2 regions of the Micromonospora echinofusca genome follow, and region 2 is predicted to be linked to the other one. Evidence: riboswitches for the same ligand, from Rfam matches in the RefSeq annotation. Region 2 holds a riboswitch; the other holds the start of a gene.

Region 1 (4,564 bases), 2.8 Mb from region 2:
GACCCGCTGCCCACCGTACGGGGCGAGCCGACCCTGCTGACCATGCTGTGGCAGAACCTGCTGGGCAACGCGGTCAAGTTCCGCAGCCCGGACCGGGCGCCGCGCATCCGGGTGACCGTGACGGACACCGCCCAGGGCTGGTCCTTCGCCGTCGAGGACAACGGCATCGGCATCGACCCCCGGTACGCGGAGAAGATCTTCGTCATCTTCCAGCGGCTGCACCCCCGGGGCGCGTACCCGGGCACCGGCATCGGGCTGGCGGTGTGCAAGAAGGTCGTCGAGTACCACGGCGGGACGTTGAGCCTGGACGAGGCGTACCGCGACGGGACCCGCTTCGTGTTCACGCTGCCGCGGGTGCCGGCGGCGGTCGTACCCGGACAGCCGGGCCAGCCAGCCGAGGAGTCGGCGGCCGGGGTCTGAGCCCGACCCCGGCGCCCCGGGGACCGGCCCCTCGATCAGCTCGCCGACCGACCGCCGCCGGCGGCGCGGGTGGCGGCCAGCGCGATCCCGCACGCCGCGACGGCGCTCAGCGGGGCGATCAGGAAGCCGACGGTCACCTCCCCCGCCGCGTCCAGCACGGCACCGGCCACCGCCGCGCCGCCCGCGCTGCCCACCGAGAACGCCGTCGCCGCCCACGCGAACGCCTCGGCCACCGTGCCGGTGGGAGCCACGTCGTCGATCGCGACGAAGGCGATGGTCAGCAGCGCCGGCAGCGCGAGCCCGCTGACCGCCATCAGCCCCAGCATCGCGGCCGGGGTCGGGGTGAGCAGCAACGGCAGGTAGCCGACGGCGAAGACGCCGACCGCGCGGGGCAGCGTGGCGTGCCGGCGCAGCCCGCCGAAGCGTACGTAGAGCAGGCCGCCGACCAGCGCCCCGGTGGCCTGCGCGGCGAGCAGCCAGCCCGCCCAGGACCGGGCTCCGGCCGCCTCGGCGTATCCGGTCGCGGCGACCGTCACGCTGCCCACCGCCGCGCCGACCAGCAGCAACGCGCCGAGCACCAGCCGGAGCCGGCCGGCACGCAGCGGCCCGGCCCAGTGGCGTGCGGCCGACTCGCCCCGCCAGCGACGCACCGCGTCGGTCGTGGCGAACCACGCGGTGCCGACGGCCTGCAGGAGCGCGGCGGCGGCCAGGCCGCCGGCCGGGCCGGCCAGGCCCACGGCGGCGAGCGTGACCACCGGGCCGAGGATGAAGATCAGCTCCTGGACGGCGATGTCCAGGGTGTACGCGGTCTGCACGCGGTGCGCGGGGAGCAGGTCGCGCCAGAGCACCCGCAGGCACGACTCGAACGGCGGCGCGCCCGCCCCGGCCAGGGCGGCGGCGCACACCGTCACCGGCAGGTTCACGTGCGCGGCGGTGAGGGCGAAGCCGATCGTCGACGCCGTCACGGACAGCCACAGCACCGGCGGCTGTCGCCAGCGCTGCGCCATCCGGGCGAGCATCGGCTGGCCCACGGCGGTGCCGGCGGTGAACGCGCCGACGAGCAGGCCCGCGACGGTCAGCGTCATCGTCTCGCGGGCGAACACCAGCAGGGCCAGCGGGGCCGCGCCGAGCGGGATCCGGCCGAGCAGGCTGGCCGCCAGGACCCGGGCGGCCCGTGGCGCCCGGAGCACCGCGACGGCGGAGGTGTCGGTGGGGTCGGCGGCGGCGGGTGGTACGACGCCGGTGTGGTCGGGTGTGGGCATGGCGGAGCGCTCCCGAAGGTGTGGCGGAGGTGAACGGCGGGCGGCGTGGCACCGGGCCGGTCAGGGAGCGAAGTCGGAGCGTTGGTGGTCGTTGCCGTACAGCGGCAGGTCGGGGGTGATCCAGCGGCCGTAGGCGACGGCGACGGCCTCGATCGGGATCACGTGGACAGTCTAGGTCCGAGCCAGCGGCACCGGATTGGACCTCGCCGCGTCGGCACCCGTGCTCCCTACGATGACGACCCACGAACCACCACGCCGCCGGGAGGACGTCATGCGGGAGCGCTTCGCCGAGCTGTCCACCCCGCTGATCGCCGACGCCTGCGTACGCCTCGGCGTGCCCCCGCGCGCGGCGCCGGCCGGGATCCGGGCGGTCGTGCCCGGTCACCGCCTCGTGGGCCGGGTGCTGCCGGTGCGCCATCACGGCAGCGTGGACGTGTTCCTGGAGGCGTACGGCACCGCCGCCCCCGGTGACGTCCTCGTCATCGACAACGGCGGCCGGAGCGACGAGGCGTGCGTCGGTGACCTGGCGGTCCTGGAGGGCGTCGCGGCCGGGATCGCCGGCCTCGTCGTCTGGGGCCTGCACCGGGACACGCCGGAGCTGGTGGAGATCGGCCTGCCGGTCTTCAGCTACGGCAGCCTGCCGGCAGGGCCGGCCCGGCTCGACCCGCGGGAGGCGGAGACGCTCACCAGCGCCCGGGTGGGGCCGCACCTGGTGACCGCCGACGACCTCGTCGTCGCCGACGACGACGGGCTGCTGTTCCTGCCCGCCGCGCGGGCCGCGGAGCTGTTCGCGGCGGCGGAGCGCATCGGCACCGTCGAACGGCTCCAGGCCCGGCGCATCCGTGCCGGGGAGACGCTGCGGGAGCAGACCGCCTTCGCCGACTACCTGGCCCGTCGCGCCGCCGAGCCCGGGCTCACCTTCCGGCAGCACCTGCGCCGCGTCGGCGGGGCGATCGAGGAGTGACCGGGACCACCCCGGGGGCGGCGGGAGCGCGTGAGGGTGGTCATAACGGCTGGACGGCCCGGCGTGGCGGGCTGCTAGCCTCGTCGGCAGGTCATGAGCGCCAGCGTCAAGCCCCGGCTCGCTGGCCGGCAACCCTCGTCCGCGCAGGGGTGCCCCGGGTGAAGACCAGGCATCGGAGCGGCTCCGGTGCAAGCGCGGCCTGGTTCCCAGGTCGACACCGACCGAGGAGAGCCATGTCCCTGCGCACCTTCCCCCCACCGGCGGTTCCCGCCGTGGCACCGGCGTCGCCGGCGCTGACGCGGCGCCGCCACATCGACATGATGCGGGTCTGCGCCACCTCCTGTCGCCCCGGCGACGCGCGCTAGGCGCGCCCCCTCTTCCCGGAACCATCCCAGCGGTACGCCCATCGGGCGCACCGTCGGCGACGCACGCCCGTGCCCGTCGCCGGAGACACCTCATCGGAGACACCTGTGCGCATCCTCTCGTCCCTCACCCGGGCCGCCGCCCTCGGCGTGGCCGCCGTCCTCGCCGCCACCACCCTGACCGGCTGCGGCGACGACGCGGCCGGCGCGGCCGACAACCCGTACGGCCTGCTCCAGCCGGGCGTGCTGCGCGCCGGCACGCTCACCGACGCCCCGCCGAACGTCTACCTCAAGGACGGCAGGTTCACCGGCTTCGACAACGACCTGCTCGTCGCGGTCGCGCAGAAGGTCGGCCTGAAGGTGGAGTTCGTCGGCACCGACTTCTCCGCCCTGCTCTCGCAGGTCAACAACCGCAAGTTCGACGTCGGCAGCTCCTCGATCACGATCACCGAGGCGCGCAAGAAGACCGTCGACTTCGGCAACGGCTACGACTTCGGCCACTTCGGACTCGACGTGCCGGCTGGCTCGTCGATCACCGGCTTCGACCAGCTCGCCGGCAAGCGGGTGGTGGTCGTGCAGGGCACCGTCCAGGACGACTACGCCACCGGCGAGGGGCTCGATCCGGTCCGGGTGCCCGACTACAACGGCGCGATCAACCAGCTCAAGGCCGGTACGGCCGACGCCTGGATCGCCCCCGCCGAGATCGGCGACTCCTCGGCCGCCGGCAGCGGCGGCAAGATCACGGTGGCGGCCACGCTGCTCAGCCCGGCCCCGACGGCGTACGCGGTCGCCAAGGGCAACGACAAGCTGCGCGAGGCGCTGGACAAGGGCCTCGACGAGGTGATCGCCGACGGCACGTGGAGCCGTCTGCAGGCCCAGTACTACCCGGGCCGGCCGATCCCGGCCGACTTCACGCCGGGCAGCGGCACGGTCCCGGTGCCGTCGGCGTCGGTCTCGGCGTCGGCCACCTCCTGAGACGTAGCGACGACGAGCGAGCGGGGCGGTGGGAGCGACGATGGATCCGTTGAGCACCCTGTGGGAGACCTTCTTCGACGCGGACTCCATGCGCGAGGCGCTGCCCGAGATGCTGACGGTGGGGCTGCCCAACACGCTGATCCTGGCGATCTCCGCCGCCCTGCTCGGCTCGGTGCTCGGCATGGCGCTGGCCGTCGCCGGCATCTCGCGTACGCGATGGTTGCGGTGGCCGGCGCGGGTCTACACCGACGTGTTCCGCGGCCTGCCGGCCGCGGCGACGATCCTGCTCATCGGGGTCGGCCTGGCGCCGCTGGGGATGCAGGTGTGGGGACCCAACCCGTATCCCCTCGGCATCCTGGCCCTGTCGCTGATCGCGGCGGCCTACATCGGCGAGATCTTCCGCTCCGGCATCCAGTCGGTGGAGGCCGCGCAGTTGGAGGGCGCCCGGGCGCTGGGCCTGTCCTGGGGCGAGGCGATGCGCCTGGTGATCGTCCCGCAGGGGATCCGGCGGGTGCTGCCGGCCTGGGTGAACCAGCTCATCGCGCTGATCAAGGACTCCAGCCTGGTCTACTTCCTCGGCC
Region 2 (4,564 bases):
AGCGCGGCGGCCAGGCCGTCGTGGTCGAGCCGGGTGGTGTCGAGCCGGCGGCGGACCTCCGCCAGCGCCGGCCGGGCGCCGGTCGACGCGGCGAACGCGGCGGCGGCCCCGGAGCGGGCCGGGCCGCCGGGCAGAGCGGAGACCGCCATCGCCAGCACCCGCTTGCGGCCCCGCTCCCGCAGCAGGCGTACGCCGTGCTCGTGCAGCGCACGCCCGACGCCGCGGCGCCGCCACTGCGGGTGCACCACCACCTCGGCCGTGGCGTTCTCGGTGTTGTCGAGCTGCGGCAGGTCCAGCGCGAGGTAGCCGGCCGGCACGCCGTCGAGCCGGGCCAGCGCCCAGAGCGGCTCGTTGCCCGGCATCGGGTGCCGGATCGCCGCCTCGAAGCGCCGCCGGCAGAAGGGCGGGAAGTCCGGCAGGTCGGCGTCGTTGGCCGCCGCGCCGATCCGGTACGCCTCGTCGACGGCGGCCTGGTCGGCGGCGTCGAGCGGCGCGATCGCGATGCTCATCGGCTGAGGGTGCGCCACCCGACGACGATCGGGCCAGCGAATTAACGCTGGCCCGATCGGAAGTTGGTCGGGAGGGACGCTCGCACAACGCCTCCGGCGTTGGGTCGCAAGAACTCAAAGTCTCCGGCGAAACGCCCTCCCGCACGGAGCATCTTGCGCCGTCCGGTTCCTGCCGTCAAGTCCTTGTCGGCGCGTTTTCCGCACTCACAGCGAAAACCCAGTTACCCCCCGAATCCCCCCTGCCCGCCCCCGGCGGTCGGGTCAGCCGAGGAGGCCGGCGTCGCGGGCGGCGCGCAGCGAGGGCTTGATGCGGTGGGTGGGGCCGACCTGGCCGGCCACCGCGTCGAGGGTCTTGAGGCCCTCGCCGGTGTTGAAGACGACGGTCTCGGCGGTCGGGTCCAGGCGGCCCGACTCGACCAGCTTGCGCAGCACGGCCACGGTCACGCCGCCGGCCGTCTCGGCGAAGACGCCGGTGGTGCGGGCCAGCAGGCGGATGCCGGCGCGGATCTCGTCGTCGTCGACGTACTCCATCCAGCCCCCCGTGCGGCGCACCGCCTCCAGGGCGTAGATGCCGGCGGCCGGGTCGCCGATGTTCAGGGACTTGGCGATGCCGGTCGGCCGGACGGGGGTGATGGTGTCGGTGTCGGCGTGCAGGGCGGTGGCGATCGGGTTGCAGCCGGCCGACTGCGCGCCGAACACCTTCCAGCCGCCGGCCGGCGCCTCGACCAGGCCGATCTCGACCAGCTCGGCGAAAGCCTTGTCGATCTTGGTGAGCAGTTCGCCGGAGGCCATCGGGATCACCACCTGCGCGGGGATCCGCCAGCCGAGCTGCTCGGCCACCTCGTAGCCGAGCGTCTTCGAGCCCTCGGCGTAGTAGGGGCGCACGTTGACGTTGACGAACGCGGTGTCCTCGAACTCGTCCGTCTCGACCAGCTCGCCGCAGAGCCGGTTCACGTCGTCGTACGAGCCGTCGATGGCGACCAGCTCGCCGCCGTAGACGGCGGTGGTGATGACCTTGCCCTGCTCCAGGTCGCCGGGGATGAAGACCACCGACGGCGCGCCGGCCCGGGCCGCGTGCGCGGCGACGGAGTTGGCCAGGTTTCCGGTGGAGGCGCAGGCGTAGCGGCTGAAGCCGAGCGCGCGGGCGGCGGTCAACGCCACCGAGACGACCCGGTCCTTGAACGAGTGGGTCGGGTTCGCGCTGTCGTCCTTGACCCAGAGCGGGCCGGTGACGCCCAGTTCGGCGGCCAGGTGCGGGGCGGCCACCAGCGGGGTGAAGCCGGGGTCGAGGGTGACCCGGGTGGCCGGGTCCTGCCCGGCGGGCAGCAGCGCCGCGTACCGCCACATGTTGCGCGGGCCCGCCTCGATCTGCTCCCGGGTGACCGTCGCCAGCGCGGCGGCGTCGTAGTCGACCTCCAGCGGGCCGAAACACTCGTAGCAGGCGTGCTGGGCGGCGAGCGGATAGCGGGCCGAACAGGCGCGGCAGACCAGGGCGCGGGCGGGGCTGGCGGCGGTGTCGATGCCGGAGGGGGCGAACGTCGACGTCATGTCGAGGGTCCTCTCATCTTTCCCCGCATCGCACCCTGCGGCGGGGACGGAATTGGCACCTGCCCCGCCGGTCGCTCTGCGGTGAGCGCGCGGGGTGGTTGCCGGGGCGTCGTCGGGCCGTATCCCTCAGCCCCTCTGGATGAGGTATGCAGTTGTGCCGTCGAGTCTAAGCACCGACAACGCCCAGATCGACGTCGGATCCCACGCTGTGAGCGATCCCGCAGCCGCCGTCGATCCGCCGGGCGGGGCCGGCGGAACCCTCCTCGACGGTACGGATTCAGACGGTCACCGAGCGGGAGCCGGCGGGGCGCCGGGCGCGCAGCAGGGTGTCGAGCGCCCACGCGCCGGGGCCGAACACGGCGATCAGCAGGAACGACCAGCAGAACAGGACGGCCAGCTCACCGCCGTTGCGTAGCGGGAGCAGCGCGTCGGGCTGGTGCACCACGAAGTACGCGTACGCCATCGAGCCGGACGCCAGCAGGGCCGCCGGCCGGGTCAACAGCCCGACGAGGACCAGGCCGCCGCAGACCGCCTGGATCAGCGCGGCCCACCAGCCCGGCCACTCGCCGAGCGGGACCGCCTCGCCGGTGCCCCGGCTGCCGCCGAGGATCCCGAGCAGTGAGGCCAGGCCGTGGCAGAGGAAGAGCAGTCCGACGACGGCGCGGAACAGGGACAGGGCCGGGCCACCGATCCGGTCAGCGAGCATCAGGGCACCTCCGATCAGGACGACAGGACGGCACCAGAATGCCGACAGGCATTCGACCGTGTCGATGGATTCCCTATTCGTGGGAACGCTCCCATGAATCGGGGCGTCCCTGCCGCCGGGCGCGCTGGCGCGGGCCCGTTACGGTGCCGGTCACATCGACGGAAAGGAACGCGCTGATGCGTCGCAAGCTCGTCCCGGTGATGGCGCTGACCATGGCCTGCCTGCTGGTGGTGACGACCGCCTGCTCCACGGGCAACCGGAAGAAGCGGAACCGGTCCGCCGACCGGCCCGCGGGCACCGCCGTCGAGCGGGACGACGTCGACACCGCCCGGGCGACCCCGACCCCCCGCCCCACCGGCGACCGGCTCAGCTGCCTGGAACTGCGCAACACCCTGGTCGGCAGCAGGAAGGTCCGCTACCGCGGGTACGCCGCCCCGATCCGCCTCGCCGGCGGCCGCTGGTCCGACCCCGACGGCACGACGGTGGAGTTGCAGCGGCCGTGCGCCGTGGGCGACCTCGACGGCGACGGCGCGGGCGACGCGGTGGGGGTGGTCATGCTCGACGGCGGCGGCACCGGCCGCTTCTTCACCCTCGCCGCCTGGCGCAACGTCAGGGGGGAGCCGGACTACCAGGCCCAGGTCGACCTCGGCGACCGTACGCCGGTGGAGAGCGTCAGCGTGCGCGACGGCAGGGCGACGGTGGTCTACCTGACCCGACCGGCGGACGGCCCGATGGCGGAACTGAGCATCCGGCGCACCGCCGTCTACCAGCTCCGGGGCACCACGCTGGCCGAGCTGCGCCACACCGACGCCCGGGTGACCGACGCGTCCGGCGACGGCGACACCGCCGACTCCGGCACCGCGCCGGACTCCCCCGACTCCCCCACCCGCAAGCGCAGGCCCCGGTCCCGCTGACGCCCCCGCGACCGGGCCGCCTCAGCCCGGGACCGTCGATCGTTGCCGGCTCCGGCCGGAACGAGCAGGCGCGGCTCAGCCCGGGACCGGCCGGTGGACCGGTGGCCTCGGGAGCCGTACGGATGCGCTGGCCGGGCAATTCCGCTGGCGCACCTCGCCGAGGCAGCCCCACTCCGGGCCCGGGGGGCGTTCGAAGTACTGGACGGGCCGCGACGGGATGGCCTCGGTGGTGAACGTGCCGGCGCCGCTCGGGATGCGTTGCTCGTGGGAACCGGTCGTGTCGGTGTAGGAGGCGACGATGTGCCACTCGCACGTGTGGGTGGACACCTCGGGCTGGATGCGGAAGGCTTTGGACTGACCGTTGCCCAGCTCGACGACGTTACGGCGGAAGTACAGCTGGCCCTCCTCCGGCTCGCCCTCGGCCAGGACGTACGGGCCGTGCGGCTTGTCCGTCGGCCCACCGGTCAGGTCCCACAGCAGCCCCTGCCGGGACTCCGCACCCGCCGGGGGAAGGGTGACGACGGTCTGCGCCGTGGGGGCGCGGCAGGAGTCCTTGACGGCGGCCATGTCGTTGATCGTGAGCCCGGCAGCGCGGTCGCTGTTCAGGTTCAGGTCGAACGTCTGGGCATGGCCGCGATTCTCGTTGCCGTCCTCGAACGGGGCCACGTAGGACGCGTGCTCGACCATCCGGCCGCCGAGCGGCTTCAGGAACTCCCACACCTCCGACCGGGCGCCGGTCAGGGCGGTGAGGGCCGCCTGCTCGTCCTCGGTCAGCGGCCGGTCGAGCAGCACGGTGAAGGCCTCGGGCAGGTCCCGGTCGTAGTCGAGGGGAGTGACGGTGGACACGAACGCGGGCTGCTCACGGTCGACCGCCTTCTCGGCCTGCC

Evidence for each region. A riboswitch is a leader RNA that binds a small molecule or an ion and turns the genes downstream of it on or off. The one in region 2 is predicted to bind S-adenosylmethionine.
Region 1: another riboswitch for S-adenosylmethionine. It lies ahead of GA0070610_RS12515 (ABC transporter substrate-binding protein); the one in region 2 lies ahead of thrC (threonine synthase).

The regions. Positions count from the first base shown of each region.
Region 1 is NZ_LT607733.1:2,863,235-2,867,798, reverse strand. Features, by position in the region: gene GA0070610_RS12530 (sensor histidine kinase) at 1-420, shown strand, start outside; gene GA0070610_RS12525 (MFS transporter) at 456-1,682, opposite strand; gene GA0070610_RS12520 (RraA family protein) at 1,915-2,646, shown strand; SAM riboswitch class IV at 2,736-2,847, shown strand; gene GA0070610_RS12515 (ABC transporter substrate-binding protein) at 3,117-3,983, shown strand; gene GA0070610_RS12510 (amino acid ABC transporter permease) at 4,024-4,564, shown strand, end outside.
Region 2 is NZ_LT607733.1:43,089-47,652, reverse strand. Features, by position in the region: gene GA0070610_RS00240 (GNAT family N-acetyltransferase) at 1-509, opposite strand, end outside; gene thrC (threonine synthase) at 771-2,057, opposite strand; SAM riboswitch class I at 2,068-2,203, opposite strand; gene GA0070610_RS00230 (DoxX family protein) at 2,335-2,763, opposite strand; gene GA0070610_RS00225 (hypothetical protein) at 2,940-3,677, shown strand; gene GA0070610_RS00220 (hypothetical protein) at 3,753-4,523, opposite strand.